DNA from 4 places in the Nocardioides palaemonis genome. Region 1 is predicted to be linked to each of the others. Evidence: predicted binding sites of a transcription regulator. Region 1 holds the regulator's gene; each other region holds the start of a gene.
What was found. Region 1 encodes LexA, which represses DNA repair genes until DNA is damaged. Its sites were predicted from a motif close to TCGAACANNTGTTCGA; they were not measured.
Positions count from the first base shown of each region.

Region 2: the regulator LexA is predicted to act here: its motif matches at 2,174-2,189, upstream of KDN32_RS07535 (DUF6504 family protein).
Region 3: the regulator LexA is predicted to act here: its motif matches at 2,386-2,401, upstream of KDN32_RS05740 (HNH endonuclease signature motif containing protein).
Region 4: the regulator LexA is predicted to act here: its motif matches at 4,945-4,960, upstream of imuA' (DnaE2-dependent mutagenesis accessory factor ImuA').

Region 1 is NZ_JAGVQR010000001.1:462,502-470,081, forward strand. It holds gene KDN32_RS02245 (sulfotransferase family protein) at 1-349, opposite strand, end outside; gene KDN32_RS02250 (NAD(P)/FAD-dependent oxidoreductase) at 642-1,859, opposite strand; gene lexA (transcriptional repressor LexA) at 1,972-2,694, opposite strand; gene KDN32_RS02260 (SDR family NAD(P)-dependent oxidoreductase) at 2,819-3,613, shown strand; gene KDN32_RS02265 (NAD(P)/FAD-dependent oxidoreductase) at 3,710-4,918, opposite strand; gene KDN32_RS02270 (LysM peptidoglycan-binding domain-containing protein) at 5,179-5,532, shown strand; gene KDN32_RS02275 (hypothetical protein) at 5,890-6,414, shown strand; gene KDN32_RS02280 (hypothetical protein) at 6,411-7,214, shown strand; gene KDN32_RS02285 (hypothetical protein) at 7,246-7,580, shown strand, end outside.
Region 2 is NZ_JAGVQR010000001.1:1,536,261-1,543,840, reverse strand. It holds gene dinB (DNA polymerase IV) at 1-470, opposite strand, end outside; gene KDN32_RS07545 (class I SAM-dependent methyltransferase) at 501-1,238, opposite strand; gene KDN32_RS07540 (SAV_6107 family HEPN domain-containing protein) at 1,323-1,748, opposite strand; gene KDN32_RS07535 (DUF6504 family protein) at 1,759-2,094, opposite strand; gene KDN32_RS07530 (hypothetical protein) at 2,252-2,755, opposite strand; gene KDN32_RS07525 (YbaK/EbsC family protein) at 2,814-3,305, shown strand; gene KDN32_RS07520 (DUF4126 domain-containing protein) at 3,309-3,899, shown strand; gene KDN32_RS07515 (phytoene desaturase family protein) at 3,929-5,242, shown strand; gene KDN32_RS07510 (SIMPL domain-containing protein) at 5,243-5,842, opposite strand; gene metF (methylenetetrahydrofolate reductase [NAD(P)H]) at 5,877-6,767, opposite strand; gene KDN32_RS07500 (polyprenyl synthetase family protein) at 6,831-7,580, shown strand, end outside.
Region 3 is NZ_JAGVQR010000001.1:1,173,269-1,180,848, forward strand. It holds gene KDN32_RS05735 (rhamnan synthesis F family protein) at 1-2,363, shown strand, start outside; gene KDN32_RS05740 (HNH endonuclease signature motif containing protein) at 2,615-3,853, shown strand; gene KDN32_RS05745 (hypothetical protein) at 4,041-4,538, opposite strand; gene KDN32_RS05750 (IS110 family RNA-guided transposase) at 4,606-5,754, opposite strand; gene KDN32_RS05755 (hypothetical protein) at 6,065-6,328, shown strand; gene KDN32_RS05760 (hypothetical protein) at 6,759-7,193, opposite strand; gene KDN32_RS05765 (MFS transporter) at 7,556-7,580, shown strand, end outside.
Region 4 is NZ_JAGVQR010000001.1:2,399,872-2,407,451, forward strand. It holds gene zwf (glucose-6-phosphate dehydrogenase) at 1-416, opposite strand, end outside; gene KDN32_RS11680 (ABC transporter permease) at 450-1,199, shown strand; gene KDN32_RS23325 (ATP-binding protein) at 1,211-2,932, opposite strand; gene KDN32_RS11690 (sensor histidine kinase) at 3,041-4,732, opposite strand; gene imuA' (DnaE2-dependent mutagenesis accessory factor ImuA') at 4,971-5,636, shown strand; gene KDN32_RS11700 (Y-family DNA polymerase) at 5,661-7,241, shown strand; gene KDN32_RS11705 (error-prone DNA polymerase) at 7,278-7,580, shown strand, end outside.

The DNA of each region.
Region 1 (7,580 bases):
AGACGAACCGGTCGAGCGGGTCGCGGACGAACGCGAAGGCGAAGTAGTCGGCGAACGACGCCAGCGGGTAGCGCACCCGCATCGCGTGGTCGACGTCCATCGTCACGCCGTGGCTCTCGCAGTGGTGGCGGATGGTGCGCGTCGCGACCTTCGCCACCCGGAACCACACGAACCGGTGGCTGTGGCTCACCGTGAGGTTGTACGCCAGCGGGCTGAGCCAGGCAGATGTCTCGCCAGCCGCCGCGAGCCGCTCGACCTCCGCCTCGGCCGCCTGCGTCAGGCGGCGCCGGTTGCCCGCTCGGGTGTGGAAGACCTCGGGGGACGGCGCGGCGCCGGGGTGCTCGGACATCGCCGCGAGGCTACACGTGCCCGGACTGCCGTCCGTGGTTTCGAGGCTCGCTCCGCTCGCACCTCAACCACCGAAGCCTCGTTGGTTGAGGTGCGAGGAGCGCCAGCGACGAGCCTCGAAACCTGCGTCACCCGTCACCCGTCCGTGGTCTCGAGGCTCGCTCCGCTCGCACCTCAACCACCGAGACCTCGCTGGTCGAGGAACGACGAAGTCGTGTCACGAGACCCCGTCGCGTGACCGGGTCTCGTGACAGGCGCCAGGGCGCCTTCCTCGACCAGCGACGAGCGGCGCCTCAGCCGAAGGAGATCCGTCCCCGCAGGCTCTCCGGGTCTTCCAGCGGCGCGTCCTTGGTCTCCGCGATCACCTCGCGGGCCTTGTCGGTGCTGTCCCAGACGTTCCAGAGCAGCACGCCGCGCACGGAGCCGGACTTGAGGTAGTAGACGACGCCGGTGCCGAGCTCGCCGTCCTTCCAGTCCTCGACCATGTCGAGGTCCGACTTCGTCTCGCCGACGGCCTCGTAGCCGGCGTCGAAGAGGTCGGACCAGAAGATCGGCGTGTAGTCGTAGGCCTCGTCGGCGCCGGCCATCACCTTGCCGGCGTGCGCGCCGGACTTCTCGGCCTGGTCGACGTGCTCGACGCGGCGGCGGCCGAGCAGGGCGTCGGGGTAGGACGCGACGTCGCCCGCGGCGTACACGTCCTCGACGCTGGTGCGCAGGCGGTCGTCGACCACGACGCCGTTGTCGACCTCGAGGCCGGCGGCCTCGGCGAGCCCGGTGCGCGGCTGGACGCCGACCCCGATCACGGCCGCGTCGGCGACCACGTCGGTGCCGTCGTCGAGGCGGATCCGGACGCCGTCGCCGGTCTCCTCGCCGGTGCTGACCGACCCGTGGACGATCGTCACGCCGTGCTCGGCGAAGTCCTTGGTGAGGCTCGCGGCGAGCGCGCGGGGGAACATCTGCTCCTGCACGTCCTCGAGGTCGAGCACCAGCGTGACCGCGACGTCGTTCTGCACGAGGGCAGCGGCGATCTCGGAGCCGATGTAGCCGCCGCCGACGACCACGACGTGGCTGCCGGAGGTGGCGAGCGCGCGGAGCCGCTCGTAGTCGGCGGACGTGCGGTAGTAGACGACCCGCGGACCGGCCCCGAGCCCGAGGGTGCGGGGCTCGGCACCCGTGGCCAGCAGCAGCTTTCCGTAGCCGACCGACGTGCCGTCGGCGAGGCGTACGGCGTGGCCGGCCGGGTCGATCTCGGTGACGGTGGTGTCGAGGACGAGGTCGACGCCGTCGTCGTCGTTGAGGTCACCGGCGAGCGACTGGCCCTCGAGCGACTCGTCGTCCTTGAGCCAGAGGTCCTTCGACAGCGCCGGGCGGTAGACCGGGTCGTGGGGTTCGGAGCCGAGCACCGCGACCGTGCCCGAGGAGTCCTGCGAGCGGATCCCCTTCACGGCGCTGGCGGCGGCGACGCCTCCGCCGACGATGACGTAGTCGTAGGACTCCTGGACGTTGCTCATGCGCGCTCCCGACGGTTGGCTGTCCCGCCATCGTGTCCCGTCGGTGGTGGACATTCAACGGCCCTCCGCCCCGTGGGGTGGAGGGCCGTCGGAGGCCGTGCGCAGGGGAGGGTCAGACCCGGCGGAGCACCGCGGTGACGACGCCGAGGATGGTGGCGTTGTCGCCCGGGATCGGGTCGTACGCCGTGTTGTGGGGGAGCAGCCACACGTGGCCGTCCTTGCGCTGGAACGTCTTGACGGTCGCCTCGCCCTCGATCATCGCGGCGACGATCTGGCCGTTGCTGGCGGTCTGCTCCTGGCGGATCACGACGTAGTCGCCGTTGCAGATGGCCGCGTCGACCATCGAGTCGCCGGAGACCTCGAGCAGGAAGAGGGTGCCGTCGCCGACGAGCTGCTTGGGCAGCGGGAAGACGTCGGTGACCTGCTCCTCGGCGAGGATCGGGCCACCGGCGGCGATCCGGCCGACGACGGGGATGTTGACCGCGGACGGCGAGACGTCGCCGATGCCGGTCTCGTCGACGCCCGAGTCGTCGGCGCTGGAGATCGAGCGGCGCGCCGCCATCACCTCGGGCAGGAACACCTCGAGGGCGCGGGGCCGGTTGGGGTCGCGCTTGAGGAAGCCCTTGCCCTCGAGCACGCGCAGCTGGTGGGCGACGCTGGAGGACGAGGTGAGGCCGACCGCCTGGCCGATCTCGCGCATCGAGGGCGGGTATCCCTTGGTCTCGATCGAGTCCTTGATGGTGGCGAGCACGCGCTGCTGGCGCGGGGTCAGGCCGGTGGCGTCCGGCGGGCCGTCGGGCATCTCGATGACGTTCTTGTCGTCCTGCTTGGCCATCTGGCTCAGTCCTCCCGCATGGTGCCCCGCTCCGTCCGCCCGGACCGGGTGAGGCCACCGTAGACCTCCCGGCACCCGTGGATCAAACACCTGTTCGAAGCAGCGTGTCGCTAGCGTCGCGTCCATGACGGGTGCTGGGGCGACGAGCTGTGTGGTGACGGGTGGGGCGCGTGGGATCGGGCGCGGCATCGCGGAGCTGCTGGTCGCGCGTGGTCACCGGGTGGTCGTGAGCGATGTCGACGCCGAGGCGGTCGCCGCGACCGCCGCGGAGATCGGCGCGGTCGCCGGCCTCGCCCACGACGTACGCGACCCGGACGCGCACCGCGCGGTCGCGGCCGAGGCGGTGCGCCACGCGCCGCTCGCGGCGTGGTTCAACAACGCCGGCGTCGGCGACGACGGGACCCTCGCGGCGCTGACGGACGAGCAGGTGCGCCGGCTGGTCGAGGTCAACCTGCTCGGCACGATGTGGGGGACCCGTGCGGCGCTGGACGCGTTCGGGCCGCGCGGCGGCGACGTGGTCAACGTCGCGTCGCTCGCCGGCCTCACGCCCACGCCGGGCTACGCCGTCTACGGCGCCACCAAGGCGGGAGTGGTGGCGCTCAGCGGGTCGGTCAACGCCGAGTCGCCGCGGGGCGTACGCGTCCACGCGCTGTGCCCGGACGGCGCCGACACCGCGATGCTCGCCGCGCAGGACCCGGCCGGGATGGGTGCCCAGCTGGTGCACTCCGGTGGCGCGATCCTGAGCGTGTCGCAGGTCGCCGAGGCGGCGGTCGCGCTGCTCGGCTCGCGGCGGGTGGTGCGTACGGTGCCGGGCTGGCGCGGGGGAGTCGCGCGCAGCGCCGCGCTCGCCCCGGGCGTCTCGCAGCACCTCGTCGGGCTGTTCGCCGCGCAGGGTCGCCGCGCGATGAGGCGGCGCTGACTCTTCGCCGGGCAACCTACGGACGGCCCCCGGCTCCTCTGGGCCGGACGGCCGTCCCCTCGGTGCCCGGTGCGCGACCGGGCGTGGTCGCTCGGGTCAGGGCAGGCGCACCTGCCCGTGCTGCATCTTCCAGAGGAAGTACTTCTCGAAGCCGAGCTTCATCAGGTGTGCCTGCGGGCCCGGGATCAGCACCCCGTGCTTGCGCGGCGGCAGCATCTTGTCGGCCAGGATCACGACGCCGTTGTTGCCGGCGTCCATGACGCAGACGGCCGGGATGTCGCCGAACGCCTTGTGCTCCTTCGGCTCCTCGCCGCGGACCTGGGCGGCGATGTTGAGCGCCGCGACGTGGGCCTGCTGCTCGGTCGGGAAGCCGGTCTTCGGGATGCCGACCGGGGTCGGGGTCTGCCACGGGACGTCGACCGCGGCGGCGACGCCGACCGCGTACACGTCGTCGAACGCCTCGCTCTGGTAGGTGTCCCGGACCGTCACGAACCCGTTGGCGTCGCTCAGCTCACCGGCCTTCTGGACGACGTCCTGGCCGGAGAACGGCGGCACGATCATCGCGTAGCCGAAGTCGATCGTCCGTCCGTCGGCGAGCACGAGGCGGCCGTCGTCGACGTGGTCCATCGCGGTGTTGAGGACCGGTTCGATGCCCTCCTTCTTGAGGAACATCCCGAGCAGCGACTCGCCGTGGGGGAGCCCGCCGATGCCGAAGTGGCCGAGGAACGGCTCGGCGCTGACGTAGGTGAGCTTGACCTTGTCCTTCAGGCCGGCCTTCTTCAGCTGGTAGGAGGTGTTGAAGAGGAACTCGTAGGCCGCGCCGAAGCAGCCGGCGCCCTGGGTGGCGCCGATGACGACGTCGCCGGGGTTGTCCTTGAACCGGGTCCAGCCCTCACCGGCGTGGATCGCGTCCTCCATCGTGGTGATGGTGTGGGCGTTGCCGTCGGGGCCGAGGCCGGGGATCACCTCGAAGCGGTTGCGGTAGCCGGTGGCGATGACGAGGTAGTCGTAGTCCTGCGGGCCGGCGGTGGTCTGCACCCGCTTGGCGACCGGGTCGATCTCGGTGGCCTCGGCGTGCACGAAGTCGACGCCGTGCTCCTCGAACGTGGGGCCGACCTTGAAGGTGATGTCGGCGCGCGAGCGCTTGCCGAACGGCACCCAGATCAGGGAGGGCGTGAAGAGGAACTCGTCGGACGACGACACGACGGTGACGTCGACGTCTCCCTCGAGCTCGTGCTTGACCGTGAGCGCGGCGCTGAGACCTCCGAAGTTGCCTCCGAGGACCAGGACCTTCTTGCGGGACATGGGCGTGTCTCCTTCTCGTGTCGTCCTGCCTCGATGCTTCTCTCCCTCGTCCCTCCCCGGCAGGTGCGTTGGTCCCTCGATGTCGGGACGAATGGCGTCGAACATCTGTTCGTCCAGGTGCTTGACGCGTTCGAACAGGTGCTCTACCGTCGTACACGTGTTCGATCGAACGTCTGCTCGACACCGATCCACTGTCGGTGGTCATCACTAGACATTCCCTCGTCCGCACCGACCCGGCTGATCTTCCCCAGGAGGCCACCATGAGCACCCTCAGCCTTTCCCCCGCCTTCACCCCGGCTCCCGCCCGCGCCCGCTCCACGGTGCGCCTCACGCGGCGCGGCCGGCTCGTGGTCTTCCTGACCGCGCTCCTCGTGACCCTCGTCGTCGCGATCGCCCTCGCCGGTGGTGCCGTCGGCACCGACTCGGCGGGCGAGCAGGTCCCGACCGAGACCGTCACCGTCGCCCCCGGCGACACCCTCTGGGACATCGCCTCCGGCATCGCCGTCGACGGCGACGTGCGCGCCGCGATGACCCAGATCGAGCGGCTCAACGCCCTCGAGTCCGCCAGCCTCGCCGCTGGCCAGAAGCTCCGCGTCCCGGTCGTCTCCGACTGACGCGTGAGGCCTCCACCAGTCGCTTCGACCCCGGCTGGTGGAACCAAGGGGAAGACCGAGGGGCGGGCCTGGCGGCCCGCCCCTCGGCGCATTTCTGGCTCTGTTGGTCGAGGAAGGACGAAGTCCTGTCACGAGACCTCGACGCGACCGCCATATCCGACGCCGTCGGATACCCGAGCGGCGTGGGCCCGGGAAGAGTCAGTGGGGAACATCGCTCGGCATATGTCACGAAGACCTTCCCCGCTACCGCGAATCGCGGCGGCGGCGAGTTATCCACAGATTGCAGCTCGAGGCTGGTTCAAGCCGCAGCGAGATGGGTAACTTCACCGTGCTGACGTTGTCTCGGGAAGGCATTCCATGCACGTACGCCGCGCGCTCGCGCTGACTGTCATCGCCCCGCTGGTCCTGGCCGGGTGCTCCGACGGCGACCCTGAGGCCGAGCCGACGCCGAAGATGCCGGAGACGAGCAGCTCGTCGCCGACTCCGACCGAGTCCGAGACGGTGGAGGCGGAGAGTGCAGAGGACTTCATTCGGCGTTGGGCCGCGACTGAAGCGAAGATGGAGAACACGGGCGAGACGGCCGAGTATCGGCAGTTGTCCGCCGATTGTGAGGCATGCGTAGACCTCGCCGACCTGGTGGAGAAGTGGTACGCCGCCGGCGGCTTCATCGAGTGGGATGGGTGGCGGGTTCTCGAAATCAAGGAGAGCTCGAGCCGGAGTTCTGACTTTATGGTGCGCGTGCGATCCAGTCCCACTAGGTACAAAGAATCTGCTCGGGGGCCGGTCAAGACGTTCGATGGCGGGCCGGGGGCGCACAGGCTGGTCCTGAGGCGTGAGGGCGCCTCGTGGGTCGTCACCCACAAGTCCGAGGTCTCACAGTGAGCCGCGCGCTCCGTGTTCTCTTGCTTGCAGTGGTCGCTGGCTTCTTGGTCACGATTTCCTCGGCGGCGCTCGCTGACTGCGGCGTGCAGGCCGAAGTCGGCGAAGTCACCGAAACTTGCGACTTCTCATCCGGCGACATTGAGGGGCAGAAACTGGACTACCCGATGGCGCAATGGTCGGTGGTGCAGATCTGCAAGGACGGAGGACGTCGTCCAGACGGACTGTGCTACAACCCAGATGACTGCACGACTGCCGCCGGTGTGCCTGGAACCCGCTACACGCTGTTTCGTGATGGCGAGAATGTTGGGACGGCCTGTCTAGCTGCTGGCGAGGTCGAGAAGGTTGACGACCCGCCCCCGGTCAGGGATCTCGTGATTGAGGCGTTCCAGGCCCTCGACTGGAAGCCGTCGGAACTAACTGTCCAGCCCAAGAACGGCAAGACACTGGTCAATCTGAAGACGAACTTCTTTACCACCAACACGGACGTCTCCAGCATTCCCGTCCAACTAATCCGCGCGCGCGTGGTCGTCAGCGCCCGTCCGATCGCATATCGCTGGAACTTCGGCGACGGGTCGTCCATCACGACCTCGAGTCCCGGCGCGCCGTACCCGAGCCTCGACGTCTCCCATGCCTACGACCGAACGGATGAGGTCGTCGTCAGCGTGGACACGCAGTACGGCGACGCCAGCTTCACTGTCAATGGGGGACCGCCGGAGGCCATCCCATCGACCATATGGGTCGATGGCGCCACCCAGGACCTCGCCATCGTCGAGGCACTGCCGCAGCTCGTCATTCGCTGATCGACAACTCTCACTCACTCTCGGGGGACACATGCTGGGTTCTGCACGCCTTCATCACGTCACCGCAGCACTCGCCATCGCCGTGGTGCTGCTCGCGTCCGGCTGCACATCAGGGGCTGGCAAGACCGAGAAGGACAACGTCGGAGCCGGAGCAGTAGCGAAGCCCTCCGCCGCCCAGGCCGACCCGGCTGCCATCGCCTGGACGACCAAGGTCAAGGCGATCGGCCAGCCCGTCGAAGCAGGACCAGCGCTGCTGGTCCTGTCGAAGACCGGGGGAGGGGGTGTCGAGCTCGTCAGCCTCGACAAAGAGACGGGGCGTACTAACTTCCGGGTGCCGTTCCACCCCGGTGGCTCACCGACGGGCGT
Region 2 (7,580 bases), 1.1 Mb from region 1:
TTCGCGCGCCGGCTCGCGACCTTGGCGACCGACACCGACCCGGCCACCCCGACCGAGCAGGTGATGCCCTGCTCGTCGTGGATCGTGGCGCGCAGCCGCTCGGCGATCACCTCCGGTGGTCCGAGCCGGCGCGTGGAGCCCCGGACGTCGAGGAACGCCTCGTCCAGCGAGAACGCCTCGACGAGGGGGGTCACCTCACGGAAGGTCTCCATCACCGAGGCCGACACCCTGGTGAAGCTGTCGTAGTCCGGCGGCAGGACCGTGACGTGCGGGCACAGCGCCCGCACCCGGCCCATCGGCAGCGCCGAGCGGATGCCGTAGCGGCGTGCGACGTAGTTGGCGGCCAGCACGACCCCGCGCCCGCTGCCACCGACGACCACCGGCTCGTCGACCAGGTCCGGCCGCTCCCGCAGCGCCACGGAGGCGAAGAAGGCGTCCATGTCGACGTGCAGCAGCGGGGTGTCGGTCACCGCACGCCCCCGGACGACGGGGCGGCAGGGTCAGCGTCGGGCGAGCACGTGGAGCTGGGCCGCGAGCGGACGGTACTCCGGGCGGGTCGCCACCGACCGCTCGAGCTCGACGAGGGCCGCCGTCGCGCCGGGCTCGAGGTCGAGGAGGCTGCCCGGCGCCAGGTCGGCGAAGACCCGGACGCCGTGGACCGTCGTCGGGTCGAGCCCGGCGCCGCGGAGCAGGTCGTCCACCTCGTCGTGGGTGAACCGCCGGCCGCCGCGGCCCGCGGCGGGACCACCGTCGAGCAGCTCGCGGGCAGCCTGGAAGTGACCCGCCATGGCGCGCGCGACGACGGCCGCGTGGCGCTGGGCCACGACGAGGCTGAGGTGTCCGCCGGGGCGCAGCACCCCGCCGATCGCCGCGAGCGACGCCGCGGGGTCCTCGACCATCTCGAGCACGCCGTGGCACAGCACCAGGTCGGCCTCGTCGACCAGGTCGGCGAGGTCGGACAGGTCGCCCTGCTGGCCGGTGACCCGGTCGGCGACGCCGCGCTCGCGGGCCCGGCGGTCGAGGGAGGCGAGGGCGTCCGGGCTGGGGTCGATGACCTGCACCCGGTGGCCGAGCTCGGCCAGCGGGACGGCGAACCCGCCGGTGCCGCCGCCGACGTCGACGATGCGGGCCTGCTGCTCGCGCAGCGTCGGGTCGGTCTCCAGCAAGGTGCGTACGCCGTCCCAGACCACGCCGGTGCGGACGGACTGGCGACGCTCGCTCGCGGAGGGCTGCTGCATGCGGGCAACCCTAGTGCGTGCGGCGCGGCGGGCCCGGCGGGCTTCATCCCCGGCTCCATCCCGGCTCGCTCCCCGGCTCGGCGCTCAGGCGACGCTGGCGTGCGGGACCAGGCCCAGCGACTGCTCGACGACCGCGAGGAAGCGGTCGGCGTCGCGCACCAGGTCGTCGGCCTCGCGCTCGGTGACCGCACGCGTCGACCCCGCCTCGGCAGCCGCGCGCTTGGCCGCGCCGGCGGCGAAGAACGTCGCCCACTCGGTGAGCTCGGGGGCGACCTCGCACAGCAGCACCCAGGCGTTCTTCTGCCGGCGCCCGCGCGGCGCGGGCCGGGCGCGCGCCGCGAGCAGGGCCGCGGCCGCGCACAGGGCCGCGACGTGGGCGCAGGCGTAGCGGGTGGGGACGTCACGGGCCGTGATCGCGTCGCTCAGCGAGGTCGCGGAGCGGGCGAGGTAGGTGTGGGAGCTGGCCGGCAGGGTCGCCGCCGAGGTCGGCCCCAGGGGTGCGGTCGCCACGGTCACCACCTCAGTCCTGGCACCCGACGAGCTGCCAGCGCCCGTCGGTGCCGTCGAAGGACAGGTCGAACACACCGTGACCCGCCGGCTCCGCGCCGTCGACGAGCCGGACGCCGGACGGCATCCCCCGACCCGCCTCGACCCGCCACAGCTCGCGCGCCGCGGACCGGGCGGTGCCGACCCCGGCGACCGCGTGGCCCGGCGGGGCGGGCTGCCGCCACGGTCCGGTCTCCACCCAGTGCGCGACCACCGCGCGCACCTTCCACAGGCGTCCCCGCCACAGGAACTGCTCGGGGTCCTCCGCCTCGCCCCGTCGCACCTCGACGGGGTCGTCGTACTGCCTCATCGCGCCTCCTCGACACCTCGGTCGACCCCGGGCCGACCCGGGTGACGGTGGGGTCGAGGTCACCGCCACCCGGATCGCATCGAACGGATGTTCGAACACCGAGAACGATAGACCCCACCACCGACAGCCCGTCAAGGACGGACCGGGCGCGCGGGCGTCAGCTGCCGCGGAGGTCGCCGTGGAGGTCGCCGGTGAGCTCGCCGCGGAGGTAGGCCGTGGTGTCGCGGCGCCAGAGCAGGACGGCCAGCGCCAGGCCCTCGACGATGACGAGCGCGGCCAGGACGACGAAGATCGTCGGCAGGTGCGAGTCGAGCGCGACGGCGCCCACGAGCACCCCCACGCCGACCGTCGCCGTCAGGACGAAGCGGGCCCAGCCGTGCCCGCCGAGGAAGAACGACCCGAGCACGAGCGACAGCAGCGCGAAGCCGACGAAGGCGACGAGCGAGATGGCGACGAAGCCCGGGACGATCGGGCTCTCGCGCAGCTGCTCGATGCCGCCCTGGGCCAGGATGTCCTGGGCCGACGGGTTGCCCTCGGCCCACCCGAGGATCACGTCGTCGCGCATCAGCCAGGTGAGCAGCGTGATCACCCCGGCCGTGGCCACGATCAGCCCGAGCAGCCGCACGCTGTTGACCACGGAACCCGGCACCTCGCGCGCCATCCACACACCCCTTGAAATCGTCGTACGACTCGTCGTCGCTCGTCGCTAGGCTCGCATCATGTCGAGCGAGCACGCATCCATCACCTCATTTCGAGGCGAGCACACCCGACGCGGCGGCACGGGCGACGTGGTCATCCTGCCCGACAGCGCCCACACCGCGGCACTCGCCGCGGCGGCGCTGGGGTGTGAGGTCGGCGCCATCGCCAACAGCCTGCTCTTCGACGCCGGGGGCGAGCCGGTGCTGATCCTCACCTCGGGGGCGCACCGCGTCGACACCGCCGCGGTCGCGCAGCGCATCGGCGTCGAACGGCTGCGCCGCGCGTCGCCCGAGTTCGTGCGCGAGCACACCGGCCAGGTCATCGGCGGGGTCTCCCCGATCGACCACCCGGCGCCGGTCCCCACCTGGATCGACCCGTGGCTGCGGCAGCACCCGGTCGTGTGGGCGGCAGCCGGGCACCCGGCCGCGGTCTTCTCCACGACCTACGACGAGCTCGTCGCGATGACCGGTGCGGCCGAGGTCGACGTCGAGCCGCCGGCCGCGGAGGACTGAGGCGTGGACGCCCTCGCGCTCACCTTCTCCAGCGGCTGGGCCAGCGGCGTCAACGCGTACCTCGTCGTGCTGGTCCTCGGCCTCGCCGACCGGTTCGGCGGGTCGGAGGCGATCCCGGACGTCCTGGGCCGGTGGGACGTGCTCGCCCTCGCGACCTTCCTCTACGCGATGGAGTTCGTCGCGGACAAGATCCCCTACGTCGACTCCACCTGGGACGTCGTCTCCACCGCGATCCGCCCCACCGCCGGTGCCGTCATCGGCGTCCTGCTCGCCGGCGAGGCCGACACCCTCGAGCAGGCGGTCGGTGGCGTGGTGGGAGGTGGCACCGCGCTGCTGAGCCACCTGGCCAAGGCGGGCGGCCGGCTGGCCCTCAACTCCTCGCTGGAGCCGGTCACCAACGTGTTCGCGAGCCTCGCCGAGGACGCCGCGGTGCTCGCGGTGGTCTGGTTCTCCCTGGAGCACCCACGCGCGGCGGCGGCGATCGCCGGCGTGCTGCTCCTGCTGGGCCTGGTGCTGCTCCTGGTCCTCGGGCGGCTGGTCCGGCGCGGCTGGCGCCGGTGGAGGCGTCGCGCACCGGCGCAGCCGGTCGGCTGACGGTCGCCGCGAGGACCTAGGGTTCCCCCGTGGCGCGTGTCGTGGTGGTCGGAGGCGGCTTCGGCGCGATGGCCGCGGCCGCGCGCCTCGCCAAGCTCGGTCACGACGTCACGCTGCTCGAGCGCTCCGACCACGTCGGGGGCGCGCTGACGAGCGTCGAGGCCGACGGGTTCGCGTGGGACGCGGGTCCGGCGAGCACCCTGCTGCCCGCCGTGGTGCGCGACCTGTTCCGCAAGTCGGGGCGACCGCTCGAGCGCGAGGTCGACCTCGCGCCGCTCGACCTGGTGCGCGAGCACCGCTTCGAGGACGGCTCGCGGCTCGCGCTCCCCGGCGGCTCCCGCGCGGCCCAGCTCGCGGCGTTCGAGGGCCTCGGGCCCGGGCTCGGCCACCAGTGGGTCGGCCACGTCGCGTCCTACGGCGAGGTGTGGGAGCTGCTGCGCAAGGAGTGGTTCGAGCGGCCCTTCGACCCGGACGTCGCGCCGCGCGAGCTCACCGACCTGCTGGGGCGGCGCGAGTCCCTGCACCGGCGCCTGCGCCGTGCCTTCGACGACGAGCGGCTGCGGCTCGTCGCGGGCCACCGGCTGGTGATGGACGGCCACGCGCTGCGCGACGTGCCGACCTTCGCCGGCGTCGACGTCTACCTCGAGCAGCGCTTCGGTGCGTGGACCGTCCCGGGCGGGCTGGCCGCCCTCGGCACCGCGATGGCCGAGCGGCTCGCGCTGCGCCGCGTCGACGTCCGCACCGGCACCGAGGTGGGCGACCTCGTGGTCCGCGACGGCCGAGTCGTCGCCGTCAGCACCCGCACGGCGGACGGCAGCGGCACGGTGGACGCCGACGTGGTCGTCGTCGGGGTGGACCCGCGCCGGCTGCCGGCCCTCGCGGCCCACGTGCGGCGCACCGTCCCGGCGTTCCCGCCGGTCGTGTGCCACGTCGGCCTCGACGGCGAGGTCCCCGACCTGCCGCACGAGGTGGTGCTCCACGGCGACCCGCTGCTCGTGGTGCGGACCGGAGGACGCGCGCCGGACGGGGGCGCCGCCTGGACGGTGCTGGCACGCGGCCGCCTCGTCGAGGACCCGCTGGTGGCGCTCGCCCGCCGCGGCCTCGACGTGCGCCGTCAGGTGGTGACCCGCGTGGACCGCACGCCGCGCGACCTCGTGGAGCTCTTCGGGGGGTCCCCGCACGGAGTGAGGTGGGCGGGTCCGCGGACCGCGCGCCAGCGGCTGGGCCCCCGCACACCGGTCGCGGGCGTGCTCGCGGTCGGCGCCCACGCCACCACCGGCTCCGGCCTGCCGTTCGCCGGGCTCAGCGCGGCGCTGGTCGCCGAGCTGGTCGGACGCGCCTGATCAGGCGAGCTCCCACACGACCGTGACCGTCGACGTCACGGTCGCCTCGCCGGGCTCGAGGCCGCCCGCGGACGCGAGCGCGACCTTGGCGACCGGCACCGGTCCGGACGCCGGGTCGCCCTCCACGACCGTCTGCACCGAGCCCAGGCCGGCCCCGGACATCCGGGCGAGCGCCGCGGCCCGCTCGCGCGCGTCGTGGAACGCGGCCTCGCGGGCCTTGCCGCCGGCCACGGTGTCGTCGGCGACCTCCAGGGCGACGCCGTCGACGGCGAGCCCGTCGCCGACCTCCCGGGCCAGCTCGGCGAGCATCGCGCCGGCCTCCGCGAGGTCCGCACAGGCGATGGCGTAGCCGTGTCGCGCCTCGTAGCCCTCGCGCCTGCCCTCGTGGTCGTGGAAGGGCCACACGGTGATGCCGGTCGAGGCGATCCGGCGCTCGTCGGTGTGGCGCGCGGCGACGTCGACCACGGTCGCGGCCGCTGCGGCCATCGCCTCGTAGGCCTCGGACACGCCCGCGCCTCGGGCGAGGGCGGACAGGCGGACGACGGCCGTGTCGGGGGTGACCCGCGCGGTGCCGGTCCCGGTGACGGTGACGGTGCGCATGGCCCCAACCTAGTCCGGGCGCTGCCGGGACGCCTCAGACCGTGATGCGGAGGTTGGCGAAGATCTCCCGGGTCGCACGCGAGCGGTTGAGCGTGTAGAAGTGCAGACCCGGCGCGCCGGCGTCGAGCAGCGCCTCGCACAGCTCGGTCGCGATCGCGATGCCCTCCTGGCGCAGCCCGGCGGGGTCCTCGGCGAACGGCGCGAGGCGGGCGACGACCTCGTCGGGCAGCTGGCGACCGGAGAACTCGACCATCCGCTCCATCGAGCGCAGGTTCAGGATCGGCATGATGCCGGGGATGATCGGGAGGTCCGCCCCGACCCGCTCGGCCCGCTCGACCAGCCCGACGTAGTCGGACGCGCGCAGCACCATGTCGGTCACCGCGAACTCGGCACCGGCGTCGTACTTGGCGCGCAGCACCCGGGCGTCCTGCTCGAGGTCGACCGCGTCGACGTGGCCCTCCGGGAACGCCGCCACGCCGATGCGCATGTCGGGGCGGCGGTGCACCAGCGCGACGAGCTCGCTGGCGTAGGTGAGGCCGCCGTCGGTGGGCGTCCAGGGTGAGCCGGGTCCGCCGGGCGGGTCGCCGCGGAGCGCCATCACGTGGTGCACCCCGGCGCCGGCGAGGTCGTCGAGGATGGCGGAGAGCTCCTGCGTGGTGTGGCCGACGCAGGTGAGGTGGGCGACCGGCAGCATGCTGGTCTCGCGGGCGATGCGGGCGGTGATCGCGACGGTCCGGTCGCGGGTCGTGCCACCGGCTCCGTAGGTCACCGACACGAACGTCGGGCCGTAGGGCTCGAGCTCGGTGATCGCCTGCCAGAGCTGCTCCTCGCCGGCGGCGTCCTTGGGCGGGAAGAACTCGAAGGAGAACGAGCGCTCGCCGCGCGCGAGGAGCTCGCCCATGCTCAGGCCGCGACCGGTCGACATGGCACCAGCCTACGGAGAACGGCGATGCGTCCCGGCCCGTGTCCACTGGTTAGGCTCGCCCGCGTGACGACGTGGGACCCCGCAGACTTCCGCGACCAGGTCCAGCAGGTCCTCGACGCGTTCCTCGACGAGCGGGCGGCGGAGCTCGCCCCCCTCGGCCCCGACGCCGGCCGCCTGGTGGCGGAGGCGCGTACGGCCGTGACCGGCGGGAAGCGGTTCCGCGCGGCCTTCTGCCACTGGGGCCACCGGGCGGTGCGCCCGGAGGTCGCCGACGAGCAGGCCCTGGCCCGCGCGTGCGCCTCCCTGGAGGTGCTGCACGCCAGCGCTCTGGTGCACGACGACTTCATGGACGCCTCCGACACCCGCCGCGGGCGCCCGGCCACCCACCGCGCGTTCGAGGCCGAGCACCGCTCCGCCGGGTGGCGCGGCGACGCCGAGCAGTACGGCGCCGCGGCCGCCATCTTGCTGGGCGACCTCCTGCTCGGCTGGGCCGAGGACCTCCTGCGGCACAGCGGCTTCGCGCCCGAGGAGGTCGGGCCCGGCCTGACGCTCTTCGAGCAGTGCCGCAACGAGGTGATCGCCGGGCAGTTCCTCGACGTGTCCGTGCAGGCCCGCGGCCGGGCCGACGTCGACACCGCGATGACGGTGCTGCGCTACAAGTCCGCGAAGTACTCGATCGAGCGGCCGCTCCACGTCGGGGCCGGCCTCGCCGGCGCGACGCCGGCCCAGCTCGACCAGCTCACCCGCTTCGGGCTCCCGCTGGGCGAGGCGTTCCAGCTCCGCGACGACCTGCTCGGGGTCTTCGGCGACCCC
Region 3 (7,580 bases), 710 kb from region 1:
TGCGCCGCTGGCGCAAGGCCGCCGCCGAGGGGCCGGAGGCCGCCGCCGCGCTCGTCGAGCAGGCGCTGCGCGAGGGGCTGCCCGAGGCCCCCGACGCCTCCGGGTCCGTCGCGGAGCGTGCCTCCCTGGCCGCAGCGCGCGCCGTCGTCGCGGCCAGCGGCTACCTCGACGCCGACGAGTACGCCGTGCGCCACCGGCTCAAGCGCGGCACCGACCCGTACCGCCACCACGTCGAGTCCGGCTGGCGGCTGCTGCAGAATCCCAGCCCCCGCTTCGACCTGTGGAGCTACTGGGCCGACCACCTCGACCCCACGCAGGACGGCGTCGACCCGCTGCTCCACTGGCTGCTGGTGGGCCGCCACGAGGGACTGCCGCCGGTGCCGCCGACGGTGCCGGCACGTCCGACCACGCCGCTCGACGGCTCGCCCCGTCGGATCTGCCTGTTCGCGGCCTACGACCAGGACGGGCTCGTCGACGACTACGTCGTGACCTACCTGCGCGAGCTCTCCCGCCACGCCGACGTCTACTACCTCGCCGACGGCGTCCTCGAGCCCGGCCAGCTCGACCGGCTCGCCGACGTCACGGTCGGGGCGTGGAGCGTGCCCCACGGCGGCTACGACTTCGGGTCGTTCTCGATGCTCGCGCGCGACCTCGTCGGCTGGGACGTCGTCGACACCTACGACGAGCTGCTGCTGGCCAACGACTCGTGCTTCCTCGTGCACCCGCTCGACGAGGTCTTCGCGACCATGGACGCCCGCGCGTGCGACTGGTGGAGCCTGCAGGCCACGTCGATGGAGCACGACGAGAACTACTTCCGCGACGACTCGCCGATCCCGCTCGCCGAGGCGAAGCGGCGGTTCGTGGGGCAGCGCCACTTCAGCGACGTGCGCTACCTCCACCTCAGCTCGTACTTCCTCGCCTTCCGCCGTCCGGTGACGACCGACCCCGGCTTCCGCTGGCGCCTCGACACCGTCGTGCCGCAGGAGGCGAAGGGCCTCGTCGTGCACAAGTACGAGGTCGGGCTCAGCCGCCACCTCACGGACGCCGGGTTCGACTTCGACACCTGGCTGCCGGACCTCCAGCCGTTCCACCCGCTCTACTCGCGCCACGTCTTCGACCTCCTGGGGCAGGGCTTCCCGCTCGCCAAGCGCAACTTCCTCGGCGAGAACCCGCGCCGCGCGCCCGGCGTGGGGGAGTGGCGCGAGCGGATCGCGGCCCTGGCGCCGACCGCGCGCACCGACGAGATGGCCGCCAACATCGCGCGGGTCACCGACCCTGCGCGGATCCACGACGCCTACGACGTGGTGCTCGACGAGTCCACCGGGCGCCGCACCGTGCGGACCTCCGCGCTCGCCGGGCACCCGTTCCGCCGGATGGACCGGGAGACGCCGTCGTTCAGCCACTGGTGGGCCTTCGCCGCCGGGCCGAGCGGCCGGCTCGACCCGGGCGTCCGCGCGGTCCTGGAGGCCGTGCGCGACGACCCGAGCATCCGGAAGGTCGTGCTGAGCCGCACCCGCCCGCTGCTCGACGACGTCGCCGGCGAGGGCGTCACGGTCGTCCCGGTCGCCACCCTCGAGGGGCAGGAGACGCTCGTGCGCTGCGGCGTCGTGGTCGTCGCCGACCCGCTCGACGCGGCGCTCCCGCACGCCCCGCTGCCCGCGCGGCACCGGATCCTCCACGTCGGCGCGCCCTTCGACGACGCCCGCCCCGCCCCGGACCTCGGGGCGGTCGACGCGGTCGCGGTCGCGTCGCGGTTCGAGGCCGCGAGCCGCCGCGTCGCGAACCCCGCGCTGGGCGAGGACGACGTCTGGCTGTCCGGCCTGCCCCGCCACGACCTGCTGCTGCCCGACGCGGTGCTGCCGGCCGACCTCGCCGCAGCCGAGGCCGCGCTCCGGGAGCGGCTCGACGGCCGCGCGCTCGTGCTGGTCACCGGGTCGGCCGCCGCCTGGTCGGCGGACGACGTCCTGCGCCTGCACGACTGGGCGAGCGGCGCCGGTGCGGTGCTGGGCGTCCGCGAGGCGCGTCCCGACGCGGCCGGCGGGCTCACCCGTCGCTTCGCGCCGGTGGCACCCCTCGGGCTCGGCGACCGCTCGGTCGTGTCCGAGGCCGTCGTGCTGCGCGCCGCGTCGGTGGTGGTCGCCGACACGACCGCGCTGGCGCTCGACGCCCGCGCCGCCGGGTGCGCCCACCTCGTACGCGCTGCCGGGTGCAGCCTCGACGACCTCCTCGAGCGGCTCGGTGCCGCGGCCGACGCCGGGTGGTCCGCCTCGTCCGACCTCCCGGCCGGCACGTTCCCGCTGGACGGCGGGGCTGCGCGTCGGTTCGTGCGGCAGGTGCGGGAGCGCGAGCTCGCGCGGAGCTGAGGAGGACCTCTTGTCATCTGATTCGAACAGGTGTACGATCGTGCGTAGCACGCCGGTCCGGAACGGTTCTCTCGTCTGAGGTGACGGAGTTCCCGGGATCGGGTCAGTCACTCATAGAACCCGTGTTGGTGCTCGCGGGACGCCTGACGGCTCTCGGGTGACGACCTGGCTAGTGGTGCCACCCCATGCCTCACCGCTTCGCCCCGGACCCGGGCGGATGTCAGTGACGTGCGTGCGAGGAGGTGGCCCCGATGGATCAGGATCTACAGCATCCTGTCGTGGGGTGCGCCGGCGACCTGCGCTCCTCCTTGAAGAGCGTGGTGTCGGTGGAGCCGGTGTTCATGTCGGTGGCCGACAAGCGGGCGGCGCTGGTGGAGCTGGCGGCGGCGCGTTCTCAGCTGGACGGTCTGCTGGCGCGGGTGCTGGCGGCCTCGGACGATCTGGGTGCGGTGGAGGGGTCGCGGGACGCGACGGCGTGGCTGGCGCGTGAGACGCGGGTGACGCGGCGGGAGTCGCGGCGGGACCTGGCGTTGGGGCGGGCGTTGGAGGCGCACCCGGAGGTCGGGCGTCAGCTCGCGGACGGCACGCTGCGCTCGGAGCAGGCACGAGCGATCGTCGACGCGGTCGACGCCCTCCCCTCCCGGGTGGACGACGCCGTGCGCGCGGAGGCAGAGTCGCGGCTACTGGCCTACGCGCGTGAGCATGACGCGAAGGGGTTGCGGCAGATCGGGAAGCGGATCCTGGACGTGGTCGCCCCGGAGGTGGGGGAGTCCGCCGAGGCCGACGCCCTCGAAGCCGAGGAGCGTCGGGCGGAGGAGTCGGTGTCGTTCTCGATGTCCGATGACGGTGAGGGGCGTTGCCACGGCCGGTTCACGGTCCCGTCTCACGTGGGGGCGATCCTGCGCCGGATCCTGCTGGCTCTCGCGAACCCGGCCCGCCACACCGAGGCGGACCTGCGGGACGAGGCGGGGGTGTGGAAGCCGTCGCGGCGGCGGATGGGTGAGGCGTTCGTGGAGTACGTCGAGCGCTACCCGACCGACGCGTCCCCGCAGACCGCGGGCGTGAACGCGACCGTGGTGGTGACGATGACGCTGGAGCAACTGCTGGGCGAGCACGCGGCCGTGCTGTTAGACGACGGGTCGCGGATGTCCGCGGCGCAGGCACGTCGGCTGTCGTGCGAGGCCGGCATCATCCCGGTGGTCCTCGGCGGTGACGGGCAGCTCCTGGACCTGGGAAGGTCGCGGCGGCTGTTCTCGAAGGCGCAGCGCATCGCGTTGGGTCTGCGCGACGGCGGCTGCACCACGCGGGGGTGTGAGACGACCGCGGCGGGGTGTCAGGCCCACCACGACGACCCCTGGTCCAACGGCGGCGCCACCGACCTGGTCAACGGCCGGTTGTTGTGTCCGCGCCACCACCGCCTGGCCCACGACCCGCGTTACGCCAAGACCATTCACGCCGACAACCAGGTCACCTTCGTGATGCGGACGTGACGGGGACGGTGACCGAGGAACATCCGCTCATGCCGATGTCAGGATCCCTGAAGGTCCGGAAAGGCCGCGCAGCCACCACGTGCGCGCCCTGCGAGGGCTCGCCCAGTCGGTTCCCCTTGGCATTCCCCGTGGCAATCGACGGAAGGACCCTAGGGCACAGGCGGCAAGGGCCGCTCCGGTCGGGCGCTCACTGGATGCTCGCCACCGGGATTCGCTTCTCCGTGCCGTCCGACCAGGGAACTGAGGACCATGCGATCCGCAGGGTCGTGCCGGCGTCGATGGTTGCGGGATAGGACAGGTCCATGTCGCACAGGTGCAGGACGTCGATGGGGACGACCTCTGACTCCACGACGTCATCCTCGTGCACGGCGATGATGGCTTGGTGGGTGTCAGTGCTGTCCAACTTGTCGGCCAGCCCTGCGGCGCCGCGCCACCTGAACCCGAGCTCGTCTCTGATTGCCTTGGCCCCGGTGTACGCGCACACGATCACCACTCCGGAGACGTCGTGATCGTAGATGTCGGACAGGGCAAGCGTGTTCACCTCACTCGTCGACTCCATGAAGTCGTGCACCGACGTGCCCGCCTCCTCCTCACCACAAGCGGACACGATCGGGAGGAGTGCCGTCAGAGCCAGCCAGCTGATCGCCGATCCCCGCCGAGACGTCGACATCAGCATGTGTGGCACGAGGACAGTATGTAGTTGAGCATCCGCACACACCGCGTGGAGCGCGCGGATCTGGCACCCCTCTGTGTCAAGACGCAGCCGGTATTGGGGTTCTAGGGTTGGCGGTGACGGGTCCGGGAAGTGACTTGTCCGAAGAGCTGGTTCGGGGATGTGAGCCGGTCGCGCTGGATTCAGAGACGTTTCCCCGTTGTCCTCCCGGGCCTGTCCTCGGGCGTGCGGCGACGGCGTCGTTGAGCATCGTTTGGAACACGATGTCGGAGAGCCGACGTTTGACGCAGCGCATCGCTTCCATCGGAGCTTTCCCGTCGGCCTTCTTGCGGTCGTAGTACTCACGTCCAGGTGTCGGGTTGCGGAGCTGGACTCTGGCCATGGTGTGCAGGACCCGGTTGATCTGGCGGTTGCCTCGTCGTGAGAGTCGATGGCGGACGTTGTCGCCCGAGGAAGCGTCGATCGGTGCGGTGCCGTTCCAGGACGCGAAGTGCGCCTTGTTCGGGAACCGGGTGATGTCACCGACCTCGACCAACAACCGGGCAGCACCGGTGGGTCCGATGCCGTGGAGATCGAGCAGGGTCGTGCCGGTTTCGGTGACCAGTTCGGTGAGCTCTTTGTTCGCGGCCTTCTTGCGGGCGTAGATCTTCTCGAGGTCCGCGATGAGCTCGGCAGCGACCCGGCGGCGGGTCTTCCCGGCGATGTCGCGTGGCCGAACTCCTGCGAGCAGGGCTTTGGCCTGGGCCGCGGAGAGATCGCGCTTTGCCCCACCGGGGATGAGTTCCAGCAGCAGCTGGTGCAGTTGGGAGACCTTGCGGGTGTGCTCCTCGCCCAAGGACCTGCGTCGGTCGACCAGGAGCCGCAGGACCGCGAGCTGTTCGTCGTTGACGACCGGCCTTAGTCCGCTCATCCGGGTGCCGACCACCGCGACCGAGTGCGCGTCGGTCTCATCGGTCTTGCGTCCCTGGCCGGTGGAGAAGACCCGGGTCCGTGCCGACAGTTTCGGTGGGACATCGACCACCTGCTCGCCGTCGGCGAGGAGCCGGACCGCGATGTGTTTGCCGATGCCGGCGCAGCCCTCGACAGCCCAGACCCGGTCAGGCCACTGCCCGGCGTAGCGCAGCATCTGCGCATAGCCCTCGCTGTCGGTAGCGAACCGGCCGCCACCCAGAACCGCTTCGTCGGCTGTCATCACCTCGATCGTTGCCGACCTCTTGTGCGGGTCCATCCCGATCACTACTCGTGCTGGAACTGATGTGCTCACGCCTTCCTCCGATGCTCTGACCTATTCGGTTGGCGAGCCGGGAGGGCAACGCTGCTTCGAGCTGGGCAAACCCCTCTTGAGCCTCTCCGGGCCCTGACGACGCCCGGGCTGCGCAGGCCAGATGAGAGCCACACGACCAGCGTGGGCAGCCGAAATGAGAACGACAACCCGGGCGCCTGGACCGAGCCTCGCCAGGCACCAGTCCTAGGTCAATGGAACAAGCAGCCGAGATGCGGTCTCAGCGGCCGCGCTGAAAGAGTGGCAGCATCGGCGCATGGCTCCGGTATCGCGTCGACTCGCTCGACGGATCGAGCACGACTTCAACCCGGACGTCGCAGAAACCGTCACCCGGGTTGTCGTACGTGCCTCTCAGTCCGAGAGGGTGCAAGCAGCGATCGTGCTGGTCGCCGACGGCGACGCGCGCGAAGTCGCACGACAGGCCGAGCTGGCTCGGGTCGACTGGCGGGACGTCCTCGTCAACGCAGGTCTGGCGACCGAGAACTGGAAGACAGCCTTGGACCAGCAGCTGGGTCGATAGGCGCCCCCGGTCGCCGCGTTGCGCGGCGCATCTGCCGATGAGCGTGCGTCCACGGGGGTGATACTCGCACCGTGACCGAGGACGATCTGGTCGAGGCCGTCATGCTCTGGACCGGTCGCGGGACCCGATCGCGGCCTGGCCGCGACGACGCAGCGCTGGTTGAGGAGTTCGGGGAGGCCCGAGGGCTCGACTTGCTCACGACGCTCCGGTCCCTGCAGCCGACTTCTACCGCTTCGAGGCGCACCTGAGGGAATCGGACCTCAACGCGATGACAGACCGGGCCACCGAGGAGTTCAGGTCGCGGCACCCAGAGGCGCCGCCCGCTGTAGTCGACACCCTCGCGTGGTGATACTCGTTCGACTACAAGTAACGGCCCGGATCTGCCGGTGATGAGCTCACGGACCTGCCGATGAACGGTCTGTCGACGTGACTATCGGCCCGCGGCCACCTCGGCGGCTACGCGGGAGGACTCTGTCGGCATGTCGCCGCTGACCCGTCGCGCCGAGATGTCCGTCGCCAGTGCCTCCACCACTTCGTCATGAAAGGCGAGGAAGTAGTGGTTGAGGCCGTCCCACGTGGCGTCGGAGTGGTAGTCGTGGACCGAGTTGATTCGACGGTGCTCTTCGAGCCATGGCGAGTTGTGGACGACGTGGGCCTCGTCGAACGAGAGACCCCTTCCCCAGAACGGGTGTCCGTGCAGGACCTCGTCGTTCGGATGCCCCATCCGGACGTTCGAGCAGCCCTCGAAGCGGATCTCGATGACGTGCTCGTCCACACCCGTCGCCAAGGACTCGTAGCAGAGCACGATCGCGCTGCGGGCACCCGCGATGAGCATCGGCAACGGCGCACCGGCGTCCCACTTCACGCCCAGGTCGAGGACTTCCAGCTGGACTCGGCGCCTCATGGCGACAGGGTTCCACGGGTTTCAGCGGGTCACGCGGATACCGCTTCTACGCGCGATCAGGTCGTCCTAGCACGCAGATCGGCGGACGTCGCTCAGCGGTCCAGGTGTCCACAGACCAGCGGTGCACGTGCGGCCCCGGTGAGGCCGCGTCGTACACGTGTCCGAGATCCTGTCCTCGAGCTGCTGGACAGAGGGCGACAGGTCGGACACGTGTACCAGAACGGGCAGCTTGCCAACATCCGCTCGTGCCGCTGCTGGTGCGCACATGTACCGATGTCGGTCATCCGTTAGGACCTGTCCGACTGCCGTGAGAGTTTCGACGCATGTCTTCACTCGGGCGCGACTTCC
Region 4 (7,580 bases), 1.9 Mb from region 1:
CTGCGGTCGGCGAGCCCTGCCTCGCGCAGCTGGTCGACGACGGCGAGCGCCGCCTTCGGGGGCACGCTGAGGTAGTGCAGGCGCTGGGGGTGGGTGCCGTCGGGGAAGGTCGTCTCCGCCTCCTCGACGACGCGGCGCAGTCCCTGAGGACCCTCGGCGCCGGGCGCCCAGTGCAGCAGCGGGGCGAAGTCGGGCCACGCGGCGACGTCGTCGTCGTCGCCGAACTCGCGGATCGCCTTCTCGGCGAGGTCCTGGAACGACTGGCGGGTGTGGTCCTCGAGCGAGGTGCCGACGACGCGCACCTGGCTGAGCAGACCGGTCTTGAACAGGTGCAGCAGGCCGGGCAGCAGCTTGCGGCGGCTCAGGTCTCCGGTGGCGCCGAACAGGACGACGGTGGTGGGGTGCTCGTCTGCCATGGGCACCAGCCTAGGTCGCGCTAGCGTCGTCCCGTGCCGGTCGCCGACTACGTGTTCTTCGCCGCCGGTCTGCTCGGCCTGGTGCTCACCACGATGGCGGTCGCCCGCGTCGCCGGGGTCGGGCTCGGCTGGGCGCCCCTGGTCTCGCTGGTGCGCGCGAGCGCCCAGCTCACCGTCGTCGCGCTCCTGCTGCGCGGCATCCTCACGATCCCGTGGACCGTGGTGGCCTTCCTCGCCCTGATGCTGCTCACCGCGTCGTGGACCGCCGCCGGTCGGCTGCACGAGCTGTGGCGCGGTCGACGCGCAGCGGTGGCCGGCGTGCTGGCGGGTGCGTCCATCGCGTTGGCGATGATCCTGGCGCTCCGGCTCGTCGACCCCGAGCCGCGCTACCTCGTGGCGGTGGCCGGCATCGTCATCGGCAACGCCATGTCGGCGGCCACGCTCTCGGGACGCAACTTCCTGCGGGCGCTGCGCCACCGCCACGACGAGGTCGAGGCGTGGCTCTCGCTGGGAGCGACTCCGTCGCAGGCCCACCTCGAGATCGGTCGCGAGTCCGTGCGGGAGTCGCTGCTGCCCAACCTCGACCAGACCCGCTCCACCGGGCTGGTCACCCTCCCCGGCGCCTTCGTCGGCGCGCTCTTCGGCGGCGCCAGCCCTGCCGTCGCCGCGCAGTTCCAGCTCGTCGTCCTGGCCGGCATCGCGCTGGCCATGGTGGTGACGGGCGTGGTCGTGACCCGGCTGCTGGGGCGCTCGCCGTACGTCCTCGCGGCCGACGAGGCCTGAGCAGCCGCGTCTCAGCCCAGGGCGGCGACCCCCGAGCGCCTCAGGGCGACCGAGACCTCGAGCGTGCTGCCCGTGCCGACCGCGCTGCGCACCTCGATCGCGCCTCCCATCGCCTCCACCAGGCGACGCGAGATGGTCAGCCCGAGGCCGGACCCCTCGTAGGGTCGGGTGGGCGACCCGTCGGCCTGGGTGAAGGACTCGAAGACCGCGGCCAACCGGTCAGAGGGGATGCCGACCCCGGTGTCGGTCACGCTGAACAGCACCCGCGTCCCTCCGGTCGTGGGCTCCGTGCCCACGGTGGCGACCCGCAGCCCCACGCTCCCCGACGGTGTGAACTTCACGGCGTTGTCGAGCAGGTTGCCCAGCACCTGTTGCAGGCGCAGCGCATCGCCCACGACGCCGGACGGGACGTCGGCGTCGCGGTGCCACTCCAGCCGCAGGCCGGCCCGGTCCGCGACCGGCCGGTAGACGTCGAGCAGCTCGTCCAGCACCCGGTGCAGGTCGAAGGGGCGGGAGTCCAGCTCGAGGCGGCCGGCCTCGATGGCCGAGAAGTCGAGGACGTCCTCGACCAGCCCGCGCAGCCGCGTCGTCGCCCGCCTCATCCGGTCGACGAGGAAGGTCTGCTCGTCGTCGAGGTCGCCCTCCTCCAGCATCTCCATCGCGCCGACCAGGGTCGTCAGCGGGGTGCGGATCTCGTGGCTCATCGTCGCGACGAACATCGACTTGGCGCGCGACGCGTCGAGCGCTGCGTCCCTGGCCGCGACCAGCTCCCGCACGTGCCGCTCCTCCGAGCGCATCAGGCGCGCGGTGCGCACGAAGGCCAGGGCGAGCAGGGCTGTCGAACCCGTCGCCAGCACCCAGGGGTCCCCGCCAGCGCCGTCGAGGTGGGCGACCACCTCGAGCGCCGGAGGTACGGCGAGCGGGGCGATCGCGATCAGCAGCGAGACCCGCCACCGGTGCCGGACGTCCTCCTCGGCGGCCGGTCCGTCCTCCAGCCGCACCCGCCACACCGCGCGAGCCAGCAGCACGGGCGCGACCATCCAACCCAGCTCGATCAGCAGCAGGGCGGCGGGGTGATGCGCGACGAGCGTCGCCGTGTCGGAGAGCAGCCAGACGCCGACCCCGAGCGCGAATCCGGGGTCGAGGGCGCGCCGGCCACGCCCGCTCAGCAGCACGCGGGCCACGATGGCGAGCAGGACGGCGTCCAGGACCGGGTAGGCGGACCACACCACCTTGGCGAGCGTGCTGAGGCCGTCCTGGGCCAGGATCGACCCGATCGCGAGGTGCCAGAAGACCAGCACGCTCACCACCACGACGGTCAGGGCGTCCACGAGGAACCCCGCGTCGGGGCGGCCACCTGGCCGGCTGCGCGCCAGCACCACCCACACCGCACCGCACAGGGCGACGTAGCTCGCGAACCACGCGGGGTCGGCGACCGAGACGTTGGTGGGCCGGCCGAGGAAGTCGAGCAGGTCCCAGAGCAGGTCGCCGAGCGCGGTCAGTGACACGCCGAGGGCGATCAGCCGCGGCACCAGCCTCGAGCCGCGCGGCGCACGCTCGGCGCCCACCCAGGCGGCGATGCTGGCGCCGACGAGGACCCCGTCGTAGCTGAGCCGGTCGAGCCAGTAGCCGTCGTTGACGGCGTAGACGACCATCGCGACGAGCAGGGCGAGCGCCGCTGCTGCCTCGCCGCGGGACACGGCGACGCGATCGAAGACGCTCCCGCGCACCACGCCACCCCCTTGTCCCGGAACCGACGGTCCCACGCCACGACTGTGCCGCGTGAGGCTTCGTGCGGCACAGGGTCCAACGTCCTCAGCAGGTGGCCCGAACGGGCCAGCTCAGCCGCGCGCAGCGACCCCGGTGCGCTGCAGTGGCACCGAGACCTCGAACGTGCTGCCCTCGCCGACTGCGCTGCGCACCTCGACGGTGCCGCCCATCGCCTCGACGAGGCGTCGGCAGATGGTCAGCCCCAGCCCGGAGCCCTCGTAGGGGCGGGTGGACGACCCGTCCACCTGGGTGAACGACTCGAAGACGGCAGCGCGCCGGTCGGCCGGGATGCCGATCCCCGTGTCGGTCACGCTGAAGAGCACGCGCGTCACCCCGCTCGCCGGGTCCGTGCCGAGGGTGGCGACCCGCAGCCCCACGCTCCCCGACGGCGTGAACTTCACGGCGTTGTCGAGCAGGTTGCCCAGCACCTGCTGCAGGCGCAACGTGTCTCCGGCCACGTCCGCCGGGACGTCGGCGTCGCGGTGCCACACCAGCCGGAGACCGGCCCGGCTCGCGACCGGCTGGTAGACGTCGAGCAGCTCGTCCAGCACCCGGTGCAGGTCGAAGGGGCGGGGGTCCAGCTCGAGGCGGCCGGCCTCGATGGCGGAGAAGTCGAGGACGTCCTCGACCAGCCCGCGCAGCCGCGTGGTCGCACGCCCCATCCGGTCGACCAGGAACGCCTGGTCGTCGTCGAGGTCGCCCTCCTCCAGCATCTCCATGGATCCGACGAGCGAGGTCAGCGGCGTGCGGATCTCATGGCTCATCGTCGCCACGAACATCGACTTCGCGCGCGACGCCTCCAGCGCCGCGTCCCGCGCCGCCTCCAGCTCGCGCACGTGTCGCTCCTCCGAACGCATCAGGCGTGCGGTGCGCACGAAGGCCAGCGCCAGCAGGCTCGCCGAACCCGATGCGAAGGGCCACGGCTGGCCGGCGCCGTCGCGCAGGTGGCTCGCGAGCTCGAGGAGCGGGGGGACGCTGAGGGGGGCGATGGCGATCACCAGGGCTGCCCTCCACCCGTGGCCGCGGGCCTGGGCGGGCGTGGCACCCGTCGGCTTCCGCCATGCCGCGCCGGCGAGGAGCACCGGCGCCAGCATCCAGCCGGCGTCGATGGCCAGCTGCGCCGTCCCCTCGTAGGCGAGCACCAGGGGGCCGGTGTCCGACAGCAGCCAGAGCACGACGCCGGCTGCGAACCACACGTCGATCGCCTCCCGTGCCCGGGCGCTCGTGAGTGCGCGCACCACCAGGGCGAGCAGCACGGCGTCCACGATCGGGTAGGCCGACCACACGACCTTGGCGAGGGCGGTGAGGTCGTCCTGCTTCAGGATCGAGGTGACGGAGAGCTGCCAGAACACCAGCACGCTCACGACCACGATCGTCGCGGCGTCGACGAGGAAGTCGACGTCGGGGCGACCTCCCGGACGGCTGCGAGCGAGCACCACGCCGACCGCCGCGATCAGGGCGACGTAGCTGGAGAACCAGGCGGGATCGGCCAGCGAGACGTCGGTGGAGTAGCCGAGGAAGTCGAGCAGGTCCCAGAGCAGGTCGCCGAGCGTGGACAGGGTCACTCCGAGGGCCACGAGGGACGGGACCAGGCGTGCGCCGCGACTCGCCCGGGACACACCGATCCAGGCGCCGAGGGACGCCGCGACGAGGGTGCCGTCGTAGCAGAGCCGGTCGACGAGGTAGGAGTCGTTGACCGCGTACACGGCCAGCACCAGCACCAGTGCGAGGCCGACGACGACCTGGAGCCGACTCACCTGCATGCCACCCCGTCCGTCAGGACACCCGGCGACGTCCCCACCCATGGCACCCCCTCGTGTCCCTCGGTGGACAGACCGTCCCACAGGACGTCCACACCACGTGCACGTAAGGTCCAGACAGGACCAGATGTCCGCGTCGGGTGGCACCCCCGAGCCATCCGTCATGGTCCGTTCGTGTCGTTGCTGCCCCGTGCCAGCACACCCGCTTGACTGGTTCGAACGCCTGTTCGATGATGGAGCCATGTCCTCCGCCCGCTCGATCACGACGCTCGACCCGTCGCGATCGGTGGTCGAGCAGCTGCGCGAGCGGGTGGCCGCGATGGAGCGCAAGCCGGCGGGAGAACCGGTCGCGACCCTACCCGGGCTGGCCGACGCGGTGCCGCTGCGCGCGGGGGCGACCTACTCCGTCGACTCCGCCTCGCTCGGTCTCGCGCTGGCCGCCGGGGCGTCGCGTGCCGGCGAGTGGGTCGGCTTCGCCGGCTGCGCCGACTTCGGCGCCGAGGCGGCGGTCGAGCTGGGCGTCGAGCTCGCCCGCACGGTCCTGGTGCCCGATCCCGGTGACCACTGGCTCGAGGTGACCGCGGCCCTCGTCGACGTGCTCCGCGTCGTCGTGCTCCGACCGCCCGGCCGGGTCGACGAGCGCACCGCCGGCCTCCTCGAGTCGCGGCTGCGGACCCGGTCGTCGGTGCTCGTCGTGCGCGGCGCCTGGCCGCGCGTCGAGGCGCGGCTGAGCACCGAGCGGTCGAGCTGGTTCGGCCCCACCTCGGGGCCGGGCGTGCTGCGTGAGCGCCGTGCCCGGGTGCTGGTCCACCGTGGCGCCCGTCCTCCCCAGCCGCTCGACCTGACCTGGCCCGGGGTGCACCGCCTCGACGCACCGGTGCGCGAGGTCCGTCGTGCCTCGGGGTGAGGCCACCACCAGCAGGGGCGTGCGATGCGGGTGATGGTGGTGTGGTGCCCCGACTGGTCGGTGGTCGCCGCCCTCGACGAGGCAGGGCGCTCGCTGCGCGCGCCCGCAGCCGTGCTCGCCGCCAACGTGGTGGAGGTCTGCAACGGCCCGGCCCGTGCGGAGGGCGTACGTCGTGGCCACCGCCGCCGCGACGCCCAGTCGCGCTGCCCCGAGCTGCTGCTCCTGCCCGCCAACCCCGACCGCGACGCGCGCGCCTTCGAGCCGGTGCTGGCCACCGTCGAGGACCTGCGGCCGGGGGTCGCGGCCCTGCGGCCCGGTCTGCTCGCCGTCCGGGCACCCGGCAGCTGGTACGGCTCGGAGACCGACGCCGCCGCGACCACGTGCCAGGCGATCGTCGAGACCGGCGTCTGGGACGTGCGCATCGGCATCGCCGACGACCTGTTCACCGCCGAGCAGGCGGCCCGGACAGCAGACGTCCAGTCGTGGTCGGTCGTCCCGGACGGCGGCTCGGCGGCGTTCCTGCGCGGGCTGCCCGTCCAGGTCCTGCAGGACGACGGACCGCGGGGTCGCGAGCTCGTCGGGCTGCTGCAGCGCCTCGGCCTGCGCACGCTCGGCGACCTCGCCGACCTGCCCGGCGACGCCGTGGAGCACCGCCTCGGTGCCTACGGCGCCACGGTTCGGCGCCGGGCGCGCGGCGAGGACCGAGCCCTCTTCGCCGCCCGCACTCCCCCACCCGACCTGGAGGCGGAGGTGCCGTTCGAGCCGCCTCTGGAGTCGGTCGAGGCGATCACCTTCAGCGTCCGCACGACGACCGAGCGGTTCGTCGAGCAGCTCGCCCGCCACCAGCTCGTCGCCACCGCGGTGCGGGTCGAGGCGTGGGCGGACGGCGTCGTCTGCTCCTCGCGCGCGTGGCTGCACCCGCGCCACTTCACCGCGCGCGACCTCGTCGACCGGGTCCACTGGCAGCTGCAGTCGGCCGGCACGGTCGAGGGGTCGGTCGGCGCGCTCCGGGCGCGCAAGGACTCCGGGGCGGTCCGGGCGCCGGTCGAGCGGGTGCGGTTCGTCCCCGAGGTCGTGGAGCCGGCCGCGGCCCACGGGGAGGCGCTCTGGGGCACCGCGTCCGACGACCTGGTCGAGCGCGGCGTGGCCCGCGTGCAGGGCATGGTCGGCTTCGAGTCGGTGCGCCGGCCCGTCCTCCAGGGCGGACGCAGCCCCGCCGCCCGGCAGGCGCTGGTGCCGTGGGGCGAGCGTCCCGTCGACCTGCGTCCTCTCGACCGGCCGTGGCCGGGCAGGGTGCCGGGACCGGCGCCGGTCCGGGTGTTCGCCGCTCCCCCGGCCGCCGAGGTCGTGGACGACGCCGGCCACCTCGTCGCCGTCACCGACCGCGGCGTGGTCAGCGGCGAGCCGCGCCGCTTCCGCGTCGCCGGCGGCGTCCTGCCCTGGCAGCCGGTGACGGCCTGGGCGGGCCCGTGGCCCACCGACGAGGGGTGGTGGTCCGGCGGCGCCGGACCGACCGCACGGTTCCAGGTCGTCGGTGCCGACGGCCGCGCCTGGCTGCTCGTCCGCTCGCCGGAGGGCTGGTCCCTGGAGGCGGCCTATGACTGAGCCGACGCCGGGGCAGACCGTGGGCGAGGAGGGCTGATGGGCTGGAACAACCCCGCCATGCACTGGAAGGAGCTCGAGCGCCGGCTCAGCGGGCTCCCCGGCGCCGACGACGCCCCCGTCTCGCGACGCAAGCGCGCAGCTGTCGAGCCGCCGCGCATCGAGCGGCCCGCCCGGGTCACGCCCTACGCCGAGCTGCACTGCCACAGCCACTTCAGCTTCCTCGACGGAGCGAGCTCGCCCGCCGAGCTGGTCGAGGAGGCGGTCCGGCTCGGCCTGCACGCCCTGGCGATCACCGACCACGACGGCTTCCACGGTGCCCCGATGCTCGCCGAGGCGGCG